DNA from 3 places in the Dactylosporangium sp. NPDC051484 genome. Region 2 is predicted to be linked to each of the others. Evidence: riboswitches for the same ligand, from Rfam matches in the RefSeq annotation. Region 2 holds a riboswitch; each other region holds the start of a gene.
What was found. Region 2 has a riboswitch for cyclic di-AMP ahead of AB0367_RS29785 (C39 family peptidase). Riboswitches for the same ligand answer to the same signal wherever they lie in the genome.
Positions count from the first base shown of each region.

Region 1 (4,583 bases), on a different contig from region 2:
CCCGCCGAAGACGGCCGGGACGGCACACCGAGGCGGTGCGGCGCCACAACGAACAGCAACGCGCTCAGCCGGCCCAGCCCGAGCACGCTGCTACAGGGCGACAGCACGCTCTGACAGGGGGCGCAGGCGACATCGAAGCAGTTACACATCTCGTACACAGTGCTCGGCACCGGCTTTTCTTACTGCCAAGATTGCCCAAGGTCAACTCCCGCCCGTGATCCTGCCGCTCGCCTCACGTAGCTCACCGAGTACGGGCGACGCGGACCCGACCTGAGCGGCCTGGAGTGATCTTGCGGAACCTGTCGTAATGGCACCCCAGACGCCGTCAGTGTCATACGGACAGCTGACAGTGGGGCAAACGGCCGCAAATGGCACGACGCCGCTTCCGAGTGTTCTGACAAGCGAACAGCCCTGGCGGGACATCTGTCCTGACCAGGGCCTTCGTCGTGGAGCGGGTGAAGGGAATCGAACCCTCACTGTCAGCTTGGGAAGCTGATGTTCTGCCATTGAACTACACCCGCGAGCGACGCCTACTGTACCGAATCCACGGCGTTCGTGCACGGATCATTCTGTTTTGCCTTCGTGGCGTGGGTGGGGCGGTCCTTCCAGACGGTGTGGGTCGAGGTTGTCGGGGTCTCATGGCGGACGAGCATCGCGACGTCCACGGTCAGCTCATACAGGCGCCAGTCGACCGCTGGGGCGGCGCGCATCGTTGTGGCCAGGCGGGCTGTCAGGGGCTCGTCGGTGACGGGGGTCGCGCGGCCCGACAGGTATGCCTCGTCGTCGGAGTCCGTGGACGGGAAGCTGTGCAGCGAGTAGCGGCCGTCGCGGTCCAGGTCGTGGCGCTTTGGGGAGGCGAGGACGAAGCAATACAGGCCCTCGTCGGTGATGACCGGGGAGACGGGGTGGATGCGCGGGCCGCCGTCGGGGCGGACGGTGGCCAGGTAGCCGAGGCCTGGGCCGTATTGGCAGACCAGGGTGCGGATGGCCGTCGCCAGCTCGGGCTCGGCCGCGGCGAAATCAGCCCACGATGCCATGTGCCCAATGTACTCGTACGTGTGTTCGATTGTCGGCGAATTGCCCGAACGAGGCAAACTGAAGCGGTGACGTCGGCCGACGAGTTGATCGACCTTCTGCGGCGCTTCAATGTGGAGGCCGACCGGTTCGTCGACGTGTTCACGCGGGCTCACGGGTTGCATCGCACCGACATGAACGCGGTCGCGCACATCTGGCGGGCGGCGCAGGACGGGGAGCCGCTGACCGCCGGTGAGCTCGCGCGGCGGCTCTCGCTCAGCCCGGCGGCGACCACCGCACTGCTGGCTCGCCTCGAGCGCGCCGGACACGTCGAGCGGCGGCCCGACACCGCCGACCGGCGCCGGATCAACCTGGACATCCAGCCGCCGGCCCAGGAGCTTGCGGCGGCGTTCTTCGCCCCGCTCGGCGTGCACCTACGGGCGGCCTTCGGCCGGTTCGCGCCGGAGGAGATCGAGCTGGTGACGAGAATCATGGGGGCGGTCCTCGAAGCGACCGCCGCGGCGGCGGATGAGGCAACACCGTAACCTCAGAGGGTGTTGCTATCCGACCGTGACCTGTGCAAGGAGCTCGAGGGCGGCCAGTTGTGTCTCGAGCCGTTCGATCAAGCGCTGGTGCAGCCGTCCAGCATCGACGTACGGCTCGACCGGTGGTTCCGAGTGTTCAACAACCACCTGTATACGCACATCGACCCTGCGATCCAGCAGGACGACCTCACGTCCATGGTCGAGGTCGGCGACGGCGAGCCGTTCGTGCTGCACCCCGGCGAGTTCGTGCTGGCCTCCACGCTCGAGGTGATCACGCTCGGGGACCAGCTCGCCGGGCGGCTGGAGGGCAAGTCCAGCCTCGGGCGGCTGGGGCTGCTGACACACTCGACGGCGGGCTTCATCGACCCCGGCTTCTCCGGCCACGTGACGCTGGAGCTGTCCAACGTGGCCAACCTGCCGATCCGGCTCTGGCCGGGGATGAAGATCGGCCAGCTGTGCATCTTCCGGCTCTCGTCGCCGTCCGAGCACCCATACGGCTCGACGGTCTACGGCTCGCGCTACCAGGGGCAGCGCGGTCCCACTCCGAGCCGCTCGTGGCAGAACTGGCGGACCTGGCCCACCATGTGAAAAGGGCGGGCTCGCGGCCCGCCCCCCTCATGCCACCCGGCCGTAGCCGGATATCGGTGCCATATCGATCTTCTTCATCTGCACGGGTGCGCTGGGGTTCGGTGCGTGGACCATCCAGCCGCCGCCGACGTACATGCCGACGTGGTGCAGGTCGCTGAAGAAGAAGACCAGGTCACCGGCCTGCAGATCGCTCCGCGACACGCGCTTGGTGTCCTGGTACTGCCAGTTGGTGTAGTGCCGCAGCGTGTAGCCGGCCTGCTTCCAGGCGTACAACGTCAGGCCGGAGCAGTCGAACGTGTTCGGCCCCTCGGTCGCCCACACATACCTCTTGCCGATCTGCGCGCACGCCACCTGGGCCGCCTTCGCGCCCGGGCCGCCGGTGTACTCGAACGGGCAGGCGACCGGCCGCAGGTTTCCGGTCGTGCCGGACGTCCCGTATGCCTTGGTGCGCATGTCGTTGAGGTTTTTGATGTCGGCGTTGATCTGCTGCTCCTGCTGCGCCAGCGCGGCCTCCTGCTCGGCCTGTTTGGCGACCAGCTCGTCGAGCGGCGTTTTCTGCGCGTCATACTGCCGCTTGGCCGTGACTACGTCCTTGATCCGCGCCTGCTCGTCCTTGGCCAGCATGTTGAGCATCGTCAGCTGGTTGATGAACGTGTCGGGCGAGCCGGTCGTGAGCATCGCGTCGAGCTTGGAGACGCGCCCGGTCTTGTACTGCATCACGGCGAACGCGCTCACCTTGTCGAAGGCGGCGTCGACCTGCTGGCGCAGCGGCGCGATCTGGGCCTCGAGTTTGCTCTGCTTGGTCTTGTTGGTGGCGAGCTCGATCTTGAGCTGGTTGTGCTGCTCGACCACCGGCTCGATCTGGTTCCACTTGTCGTCGATCTGTTTCTCGATCTCGCCCGGGGTCGGCTCCGCATGCGCGAGCCCCGTGATACCGACGGCGAGCGACAGACCGCCGAGGATGGCGACGAGGAGCCGTGCCAGACGGTGGGGCCGCCTCGTCCACCTCAGATGGGTCTCCACCGAGGAGTTACTCCTTCTTCCATGGCCGCCTACCGGGTTAGCTGACGGGTTCGGGCGGGAAGGTCGCCCTACCGCGCACAAGTTCGCGGATTCACCCCGGGTTGACGCGTGGGTCCCCGGCTCGGATATCGACTCGGCGGTGCCGCCTGGCGCGCCCGTGGCGGGCGCGGACATCCAGCCGACGGGAATTCACGTTAAGCGGGGCGGGTTCCCAGGTTCAAGTGGGTGATTGATTGTTGTCCGTTTTGTTCCGAAAGTCGTGCAATTTGCGTGACGTATACATCACCAATTCGACGGTGACGAAGGAATCGCGGTCCGTCCCGGCTTGACCCCGTCGACGGCCACCGTGAGCAGCGCGTTACCGCGCGAACACGCGATCTGGTGCCATCTCTCGCCGGCGACGGAACGCGATGCCAGCGCTACAAAAATGGTAGGCGAGCCGGTGCCGACAATCACGCAACTCGGCCGACCGGCCATGCCATCGACCTGGAGCTTGAACTGGCTGTCACTGATCGAGAACCCTTTTTGCGTGACATTGGCGCCCTTGGAAGTTCGTCGGTCGGACGAGAACACTCGCGCCGTAGCCGAACTCCGCGCGCCCCGGATTGAGAAACCCGGCTGGCCCGCGCGCAACTCTCCGCACCGTAATGCTCACAGTGCGCCGGAGACGCACCGCGAGTCCACCGTCATGCGGCACCGCGACGAGGTCACTGCCTTCGGTTCGGCGCGCCCGCAGTGCGAGCCGCCCCCTTGACGCCGTTGACGAGGCCGTCGTCGAACGTGAACCAGACGGTGATTTCGTGCTTACCATGCGTGCCGGTCGACGCCCGTGGTGGCGCGCTCGGAGCGCCCCGGCGTCGAGCCGGACCCGGGCGGCGCCGCGGTCGTGGTTCCGGTCGCCCGTTCGGCTGCCCGGCGCTCACGCGGCGTGATCGCCCGATGTTCGACCAGCCCGGCGGCAACGACGAGAGCGGCAGGCCAGGCACGCGGCAACAACCGCCGTTGTCGGCACATGACTGGACACGATCTCCCGAACCGCGCGGCCGCCGCGGTGGTTCCGGCCGCGTTCGCCCTTCCGCATGACGCGACGGAGGTAGATGACTCCGGTCCGTGCAACGCGCGGCCGTTCCTCCCGTGAGACAACGGGCCGGGCCTGCCTGAAGGGCGGCCCCGGCCCTGCCGGGTCCGCGGTGCCAAGAACACGGGCCAGGAACATGGTGCCGAGCACTCGAGGCCGAACGGCGAAAGGTCGAACAGCCAAGGCCGGTCACCCGCTACGGGTGACCGGCCGTCGAAGTCGCTGTGGGGTTTAGTTGGAGGCGATGCCGAGCCCGCCAGCACCGCCGGTGCCGCCGTGGAACTGGGTGCCCTGCGCGAACGCGGTGTCGAAGCGCTGCTGCAGGGCGTTGAGCT
Region 1 covers NZ_JBFAZX010000072.1:65-4,647, reverse strand. The annotation lists gene yidD (membrane protein insertion efficiency factor YidD) at 1-149, opposite strand, end outside; tRNA gene AB0367_RS38385 (tRNA-Gly) at 448-521, opposite strand; gene AB0367_RS38380 (pyridoxamine 5'-phosphate oxidase) at 531-1,037, opposite strand; gene AB0367_RS38375 (MarR family transcriptional regulator) at 1,104-1,559, shown strand; gene dcd (dCTP deaminase) at 1,569-2,147, shown strand; gene AB0367_RS38365 (NlpC/P60 family protein) at 2,175-3,170, opposite strand; cyclic di-AMP (ydaO/yuaA leader) riboswitch at 3,182-3,319, opposite strand; gene AB0367_RS38360 (hypothetical protein) at 3,453-3,743, opposite strand.
Region 1: linked by a shared signal. The riboswitch ahead of AB0367_RS38365 (NlpC/P60 family protein) and the one ahead of AB0367_RS29785 (C39 family peptidase) in region 2 are both predicted to bind cyclic di-AMP.

Region 2 (4,583 bases):
AACAGGGCCAGGCCGCGGGCGGCACCGGGTTCGCGATCCCGAGCAACACGGCGGTCGGCATCGCCCAGCAGATCCAGGCGGGCAAGGCGTCGCCGACGGTCCACCTCGGCCCGACCGCCCTGCTCGGCGTCGCCGCCGCCGACGCGGAAGGCCGGGCCGCCGGGGCCGCGGTGACCGGGGTGATCGCCGGCAGTCCCGCCGAGCGCGCCGGCCTCAGCGCGGGCGACGTGATCCGGTCGGTGGACGGCCGGCCCGTCGGCTCCGCCCGCGAGCTCACGTCCGTGCTCGACACCTACCACCCGGGCGACCGGGTCACGATCGCCTGGGTGGACCAAGCCGGTCAGTCAGGCACGGCAACGGTGACGCTGGCGGCCGGCCCGGCCGGCTGAGGCGTGCGACCCGGCGGTCAGCGCCCGCGCAGCCACGACATGAGGCCCGTCGACCGCTTCCGGCCGCGTTCGCAGGTGCACCGCTGCGCCTCGGGCACGCCGGCGAGCACCTCGTCGACGTGGTCGCCGCAGCCGGCGTAGGTGGCCTTGCCGCAGGCGCTACAGGCGACGCGCTGACACATCGTGTCGTCCTTCCGTTTCGGTTCCGGTCGACGCCCGGTGCGCCGGCCCACCCGGCGGTGGACGGGCGGGCCCGAGCAGCGTGCTCACCATCGGTGCGGCGCGTGTCGCGCCGGGCGCGGTGCGCATCGCGACCGGTGTGGCACCGACGGTACCCGGCCGGGTCTGCCGCGCCTCGGGACGGGCCGGGGGACGGGTCGCGAGGCGAGCCGGGGGGCGGGCCAGGGGGCGCCCGTCGGGCCGCGGCGTGATCGGCCGGCGGGCCGGCCGAGCCGGCTGGGCCGGCTGGTGGCGCACCAGGTCGCTCCAGGCCGGCGGCGTGAGCGGCCGGCTCGGCGTCTCAGGCTCGGAGCCCGGGCGTTGCGTGCCGGAATGTTCGAGGCTGGATTGTTCGAGGCTGGGCTGCGCGGTGCCCGGTTGATCGGTGTTGTGGCCGTGCTCGTGCAGCGGCCACCCGCGCCCGGCCAGCGCCGCGACGCCGAGGCCGGCAGCGGCCAGCAGCAGCGCCCACTGTAGGCCGAGCTGGTGCGCGCAGCACCCCCAGCCCACCGCGCCGATGCCCTGCCCACCGAAGAGCACGACCTGGTAGAACGCCAGCCCGCGCGCCCGTACGTGTTCGGGCAGGTAGCTCTCGATCGCCGAGTTGGTGCAGGCCAGCGCGATCACCCAGGCCGCGCCGGCGGCGACGAGCACGACGCCGACGGTGACCGGGTCGCGGCTGATGGCCACGATCACGAGCGCCGCCAGGAACACGCCCGCGGCGGCCGCCATGCGGTCCCGGGCGGGCAGCGCGCGCAGCCGCGGCTGGACGATCGCGCCGGCCACGGCGCCGGCGCCGAGCGCGCCGAGCAGCATGCCGAGTCCGCTGACGCCGAGGCCGAGCCGGTTGGCCGCCAGCAGCGGCAGCAGCGCCAGCAGAGCCGAGCCGGGCAGCAGGAACACCAGTGCGTGCCCGAGAATCCGGCGTACGACCGGCGTGCTGCGAACGTATCGCCATCCGGCACCGAGCGCCGCGCCGAAGGGCTCTGTGCAGCGTGGCGCCGACGGGCGCTCGGGACGCCAGGCGGCCAGCACCACGACGAACACGATGACGGTCACGGCGTGCAGCGCGAACACGGCCGACGCGCCGGCCCGTGCGATGAGGAAGCCGGCGGTGGCGGGGCCGGCGGCCCGCGTGACGTTGGCGCTGATCGCCCCGAGCGCCGAGGCTTGTGCCAGGTGCCGGCGTTCCACCAGCTCCGGGGTCAGCGACCCGAACGCGGGCATCGTGAAGGCCGCACCCACGCCGAGGGCGCACTGCAGCGCGAGCAGCGTCATCGACTGCATCCGCCCGTCCATGGCCAGACCCGCGAGCAGCAGGCCGACGAGGGCGGTGCCGAGCTGGACCCGGATGAGCAGGCGCCTGCGGTCCACCAGGTCGGCCAGCACGCCGGCCGGCAGGCCGAGCACCAGGATGGGCAGCATGCCCGCCGCCTGTACCAGCGTGACGAGGATGTCGGCGGCCGAGTGCCGTCCGTTCGCGCCGGCACCGCCGGCGGCGAGCCACTGGGCGCCCACGACCTGCATCGCCATGCCGGCGTTCGCGGCGGCCATGGCGAGCCACAGCGCGCGGAAGGTGCGGCAGCGCAGCGGTGCCCAGGGGGAGTTGGAGTGGGTTGCTTGCGGGTGCGTGGTCGAAGACCGGGAACTCACGGTGACGAGAAACCTTCTCGGGCCGGGGTTGATGCCGACCAGTGTTTCTGAATGCGTATGAGCCGGGCATCGCTGCCACCGGCCGTCCGGGTCGCCCGGCTACCCGCATGCCGCCATACCGGCTGGCAGGTAGGCCTGCGGCGTCCGTTTGCAGGACCCGGTTGAACGCTTGGCAACCCCCGTACCGGCCAGTAGGGTCAGGCGGTCCGGGCTGGTCGTCTGCCATTTCGAAATGGCGCCGGCACGGACCCGCCGAGTCGTGCGAACGAGCCGGGGACCCACGCAGTCCCGGGGTGAATCCGCGGGCGTCAACGCCCGCGGTAGGGCACTTCCAGCCCGAATCCGTCAGCTAACCCGGTAGGCGGCATCGGAAGGAGACTTCAACGGTGTACGACCTCTGGCATGGCGCGCCCCCTAGCCGCGGCACCCGCACAGCACCCCTGCGGGACACCACCGCACGGTAGGACATCGGGCAGCACAAGGCCGCACCGGCCCTGCTGCCTGGCGCTCGACGGCTGAGCTCAGACCCCGTCTCCGGACCCCTCCCCGCACCGCTCGCGGCCCTGCCGCCGCGCAAAGCGGGCGTCTGACGCCGCCGCGATGCCGCCTCTCGAAGAGCCACGACGCTTCCGCGTTCCCGTCGCACGACGGCACGCCCGCCACGGCATCGCCGTGCGGGCCGCCCTCGCCTGCCCTCGTGCCGGTCCGTGCGGCGAACGCCGTGGCTCAGCGTCGCCATTCGAATTCGCCGACCACGTACGGCAGCCTGCTTTGGAGTACCACATGCGTCACCGATCGATTCGTCCACTGCTTCACCGCACCACCACCCACCGCCTGTACCCGGCGGTGCTGGGCTCGGCCGCCCTGCTCGTGGCCGCCGTCACCACCGGAGTGCTGTTCAACCAGACCGAGGCACCGGCCGGGGCCCACGACACCGCCGTCGCCGCGCTGGGGGCCGCGGACGGGAACAACCGCCCGGCGATCGGCGCCGCGCCGGCGAACCCGGAACCGACGACCGCGGCCCCCGACGCGCCGGCGGAGAAGGTCCTGCAGTACGACTTCCAGTTCCAGCCGAACTACTACTACTGCGGGCCCGCCTCGACCCGCATCGTGCTGAGCGCGGACGGCGTCAACATGTCCCAGGACGAGATCGCGAGGAGGCTCGGCACCACGACCAGCGGCACCAACTCGGCCGCCGAGACCACGCGGGTGCTCAACAGCGTGCTGGGCAAGGACGTGTACCAGACCCGGTGGATCCCGGGGCAGCGCGCGACGGACGAGGAGGCCGCGCGCGTTCAGCAGGACGTCGTGCGGGCCATCAGCGGTGACCGCGCGATCGTGGCGAACATCGTCGGCGGGGCGACGGACGAGGTCGGCGTCTATCACGAGTTCCCGGGCGGCCACTTCATCGCGATCGTCGGCTACCGCGACAACGGCCGCGCCGTCCAGGTCGCCGACCCGTCCGGCATGTTCGGCCCGAAGACGTACTGGATGGCGACCAGCAACATGGCGCACTGGCTGGCGGCTCGCGGCTACTCCGCCTGAGTCGCACCGCAGGGCCGGCTCGACGAGCCGGCCCCACCCGGTGCGGCTCCCCGCAACGTGCGTCAGCGGGGCTGCGGCAGGAAACGGTGCCGGGCGAGCGCCGTGGTCGTCTCGGCCGCGAGGCCGACGATGAACGCGGTGATCGCCAGCAGCACCACCCAGACCCAGATCTGGTACGCCGGCGGGCGCGCGTAGGCGAGCCAGTGCAGCCCGAAGGTGGCGAGCGCGGCGTAGGGGAACGCGAACGCCCAGAACCCGGGGGCGAAGCGCAGGCGCCGGTACAGCCCGATGAGGCGTACCTGGACGAGGGCGGTGAGCAGCGTGTAGCCGCCGAGCACGAAGGTGCCGGCGTCGACCCGGCCCCGGGTGACAGCCAGATAGGCGATCCCGGCGAGCGCGGGCGGGGCGACGTCGATCGCCAGCGTCGGCTGCAGCTGCGCAGGCAACGGCGGGCGGAAGTACAGCCGAGCCAGGATGATCGACCCGATGAGCAGCCACGACACCAGGCCGAACCCGAAGAACATGCGGGCGAGTCCCGGCCAGCCGGCCATCGCCGCGCCGATGGCGGCGATCAGCCCCCCGGCGACGGCGGGCAGCACGTATCCGGGATGCAGCCGGTCCAGGTCCAGCCCGCCCATGATCCACTGGCCGGTCAGCCAGCCCGCCAGCACGACCGTGGCCACGGCGAACAGCCCGAACAGCCACCGGCCCGCGGTGGGGGCATGCGGCATCAGCCCGATCGACAACAGCATGCCGACGATCGGGGCCAGCGAGACG
Region 2 covers NZ_JBFAZX010000025.1:8,907-13,489, reverse strand. The annotation lists gene AB0367_RS29800 (trypsin-like peptidase domain-containing protein) at 1-389, shown strand, start outside; gene AB0367_RS29795 (hypothetical protein) at 407-571, opposite strand; gene AB0367_RS29790 (MFS transporter) at 549-2,261, opposite strand; cyclic di-AMP (ydaO/yuaA leader) riboswitch at 2,502-2,640, shown strand; gene AB0367_RS29785 (C39 family peptidase) at 3,045-3,806, shown strand; gene AB0367_RS29780 (hypothetical protein) at 3,869-4,583, opposite strand, start outside.

Region 3 (4,583 bases), on a different contig from region 2:
ACCCCGCGGCCGGCGGAGACGACCTACGTGTACGCCAGCGACGCCAAGACGCTGATCACCACGTTCTACGACGAGAACCGCCGCGACGTGCAGCTGGACCAGGTCGCGAAGGTGCTGCAGCAGGCCGTCGTCGCCGCCGAGGACGCCCGCTTCTACCAGCACCACGGCGTCGACGCGCGGGGCGTGCTGCGCGCGTTCGTCTCCAACAGCCGCGGCGGGGCGCAGCAGGGCGCCTCGACGCTGACCATGCAGTACGTCCGCAACGTGCTCAAGAACGACGCGAGCCTCACCCCGCAGCAGCACCTGGAGGCGCTCGCCGACTCACCGGCGCGCAAGCTGCGCGAGATGCGCTACGCCGGGGCGCTGGAGAAGAGGATGAGCAAGGCCGAGATCCTGCGGCGGTACCTCAACATCTCCTACTTCGGCTCCGGCGCCTACGGCATCTACGCCGCCAGCCAGACGTACTTCGGCAAGGTCCCGGCCGAGCTGACGCTCCCGGAGGCGGCACTGCTGGCCGGCCTGCTGCAGTCCCCGGACGCGGACAACCCGCTCACCGGCGACCGCGAGACGGCCCTGAAGCGGCGCGCGTACACGCTCGAGTCGATGGCGAAGATGCGCGTGATCACGCCCGCGGAGGCGACCGCCGCGAAGGGCACGCAGCTCAAGCTGACCGAGCGCCGGCTGCCCAACGACTGCACGTCGGTGGCGCGGGAGCACAACGACTGGGGCTTCTTCTGCGACTACTTCCGTCAGTGGTGGAACAGCCAGCCCGAGTTCGGCGCGACGGCGATGGACCGCGACGAGAACCTGCGCACCGGCGGCTACACGGTGGTCACCTCGCTGGACCCGAACGTGCAGGCGACCGCGCTCGCCCAGTCGCTGGGCGTCTACGGCTACGGCAGCGCGCGCTCGGTGCCGCTCGCCGTGGTCCAGCCCGGCAGCGGCCGGGTGCTGGCGATGGCCGTCAACCGCCACTTCAGCCTGGAGGCCAACCCGCGGGAGCACCCGCAGTACCCCAACACCGTCAATCAGCTCATCTCGGGCGGCTCCGGCGTGGACGGCTACCAGGCCGGCTCGACGTTCAAGATGTTCACGATGCTCGCCGCGCTGGAGGCCGGCCTGCCGCTGAGCACCCGGTTCAACGCGCCGGCCCGGATCGTGACCAACTGGCCGGGCAGCGCCGGGGCCAGCTGCGGCGGGCACTGGTGCCCGGCCAACGACAGCCCGAGCTGGATGGACGGCGAACGCACGATGTGGAACGGCTTCGGCCGCTCGGTCAACACCTACTTCGTGTGGCTGGAGCAGCAGATCGGCGCCCGGCGCGCGGTGGAGATGGCGCAGCGGCTCGGCATCGTGTTCCGCGGCGACCTGGACGTGTCGCTGGCGGCGAAGGCGGAAGGCTGGGGCTCGTTCACCCTCGGTACGGCCTTGACCACGCCGCTGGACCTCGCCAACGCCTACGCGGCCGTCGCCGCCGGCGGGTTGTACTGCCAGCCGCTGCCGGTGCTGTCGATCACCGACCCGGACGGCCGGCCGGCCGACGCCGCCGGTCCGAAGTGCAAGCAGGCGGTCGACCCCGACGTGGCGGCCGCGGCCACCGACGCGGCGCGGTGCCCGGTCAGCAAGGGCTCGTCGTACGGCAGGTGCGACGGCGGCACGGCCGAGGCCGTGTCCGGCATCCTGAGCGGGCGCCCGGTCGCGGGCAAGACGGGAAGCTCGGAGAACAACGCGACCGAGACGTTCGTGGGGTTCACGCCGCAGATCGCGGCGGCCGGCATCGCGGTGAACGTGGACAACCCGAACGACTACGTCGGCGGCGGGGTCTCCAGCTCGGTCAACGGGGCCGTGGCGCAGACCATGGCGGCGACGCTGCGCGGCCAGCCGGTGCAGGGCTTCCCGGCCCCGAGCCGGGCACGTGCCCTGGGCTGACGGGGCCGGGACGGCGCGCCGTCCACAGTGGACGGCGCGCCGGATCTGGGGCCGGGATCAGGCCGAGTAGCCGCGCTGGGCGATCCAGTCGGCCATCTTGTCCAGGGACAGCATGTACGAGCCGGCGCCCTGGGCGTCGGCCGGATCCGCGATCTTCACGGTCTGGCCGCCGTCGCGGTACCCGACGATCGTCAGGAAGTGCCCGCCGGGGTAGGAGTGGCCGTGTCCGGCGTCGTCCACCGTGGACCCGGCGATGTTGGCGACCACCGCGTACCCGTGGTTGATCGCGTTGAGCACCGCTGCCTTGAGCTGGTCGACGTCAGCCTGGGTGGCCGTCTGCCCGGTGATGAAGTGTGACTTGTAGAAGGACGTCCCGGTGGAGGAGTTGAGCGCCCGCGTGGTGTCCTCGGCCGAGTTGGTGCCGTTGACGGTGGTGCCGAGGCTCTGCGCGACCTGGGACTGCGACTGGAAGACCCCCCGCGCGGTGAGGGCGATGCGCGTGGCGGCCGGGCCGCAGAAGTAGTAGTTCTCCTGCCAGGCGAACTGATAGGAGAGTTCCTTCTGCTGCGGGGGCGCGGTGGAGGTGGCCGCCGGCGGCGGCGCGGTGGAGGTGGTCCCGACGCCGGCCTGTGCGGTGGCGGTCGGCTTGGCCGCGCCCGCCTTGGGGACGCTCGCCGCGTCGGGCACCGCCTGGTCACGCTGCTTCTGGCGGGCGGCCGGGGCGTCGCCGAGGGTGACCGTGGATTCCGCGCCGGTCAGGGTCTGGGTGCCGGCGGCACTGGCCGGTGTCGAGGACTGCTGCAGGGCGGCGGCGCCGATGCCGGCCGCGGCGGCCAGGCCCGCCGCGACGGCCACGACGTGGATGCGCCGAAACCGGGGGACGCGTCCAGAGTGGCGAGGTTTGTAGAGGTACGTCACGGGTACCTCGATTCATGGGGCAACACGCGAGCTCCTTCCGGTGCCGCCTACCGGGTTAGCTGACGGGTTCGGGCGGGAAGCTCGCCCTTCCCGGGGCCGTGGGCCCCGTGGATTCACCCCGGGTGGTGCATGGTTCCCCGGCTCGTGCGCGCGCACGACTCAGCGGATCCGCTACGGGGTCACCCAGGTGGGCAACGGAGGCCGCAGCGGATTCGAAAACCGTAAACACACCGGTCAGAGGCCGTTTCACCCCCTGGTGATTCGGCCACCGGGCGCGGCGCCGCCGGGTCGGGCGACGGGGCGCACACGGCCCTGGCGCCGTTTCTCATCCCCAAAATCACCCCTGCGTCGTTGCGGTCCTAGTCTCGCCGGATGCTCGCTGGTGATGACGAAAACCCGCAGCTCAGCGACGTGGCCGAACACGACCCACGCCATCTGCGGTCTCGCGGCGGCCGTCATGCCGCGCACCTTCGCAACCTCGTGCCCGATCCCGAGCGGCTGCTCGCGTCCGGGCCGGTACGCGTGCTCGCATCCGGGTCCGCACGCGTGCTCGCATCCGCGCCGGCCCGGGCGCTCGCCGCAGGGTCCGCCCGCGTCCTCGCATCCGGGCCGGCCCGCACGCTCGCATCCGGGTCCGCTCGCGCGTTCGCGGCCGGGCGCACGCGCCTGCTCGCATCCGGCCCCGTGCGCCTCGCCGCGGCCATGCCGGCGGGGGCACGCCGCACCGCCGTGGCCGCGACGATCGTCGCCGTGGCGGCGTTCGGGCTGACCTCGACGCTGACGTCCTCGGACCCCCCGGCCGCATCGGGCGGCGCGGTGAGCCTGAGCGCGCAGGAGGGGGCCGGCACGGACCAGGCCGAGGCGCCGCGCGCCGACGAGCGCGCAGGGCGCTCGTCGGGACGCTCGAAGGGCACCGACCCCAAGGCCGCCAATCCGAAGGCCGCTGGCCCCAAGGCCACCGGACAGGGGTCCACCGACAAGAAGGCCACCGGTCAGGGCGGCGCGCCGCCGGCGGCCGCGCCGTCGCCGACCAGGGTGGCGCCCGTCGGCGGGCTGACCCAGGCCGAGATGGACAACGCGGTCGCGATCGTCGACGTGGCCAAGCGGGAGAACCTGCCCAAGCGCGCGGCCGTCGTGGCGCTCGCCACCGCCCTGCAGGAGAGCCACCTGCGCAACCTGGCCAACCCCAACCTGCCGGAGTCGCTGAACCGGCCGAACGAGGGCGTCGGGTACGACTACGACTCGGTCGGGCTGTTCCAGCAACGGCCGAACTGGGGCTCGGTCGAGCAGTTGATGAACCCGCACGAGTCGGCCCGCCGGTTCTACGCGGCGCTGCTGGCGATCCCGGGCTGGGGCGACTACGCCGTCACGGTCGCGGCGCAGAAGGTGCAGCGCTCGGCCTTCCCGGACGCCTACGCGAAGTGGGAGGGGCTGGCGACGCAGATCGCCGACGCCACCATGTAACGCTGGGCGAGGATTCGCTATCCCACCCGTTGTCACTCGTTTGCCGGCCCGGCCTCGCCCGGGCCGGTACGACGATGCCCCCATGTGCAGACAACGGCAGAGAACATGAGGCGCCCAGGCCGGTCCGTCACCGCGCTGCTCATCCTCGCGGTGGCGGCACAGCCGGCGCTGTCCGCATGCGACGTCTCGTCGCATCGCAAACGCACAGCGACCAAGTCCACCGCACCACCGACGGTGCCGGTGGGACTTTCCCTCACGCCGGCGGCGGGCGA
Region 3 covers NZ_JBFAZX010000050.1:12,443-17,025, forward strand. The annotation lists gene AB0367_RS36940 (transglycosylase domain-containing protein) at 1-1,929, shown strand, start outside; gene AB0367_RS36945 (C39 family peptidase) at 1,987-2,847, opposite strand; cyclic di-AMP (ydaO/yuaA leader) riboswitch at 2,877-3,022, opposite strand; gene AB0367_RS36950 (hypothetical protein) at 3,220-4,311, shown strand; gene AB0367_RS36955 (Ig-like domain-containing protein) at 4,417-4,583, shown strand, end outside.
Region 3: linked by a shared signal. The riboswitch ahead of AB0367_RS36945 (C39 family peptidase) and the one ahead of AB0367_RS29785 (C39 family peptidase) in region 2 are both predicted to bind cyclic di-AMP.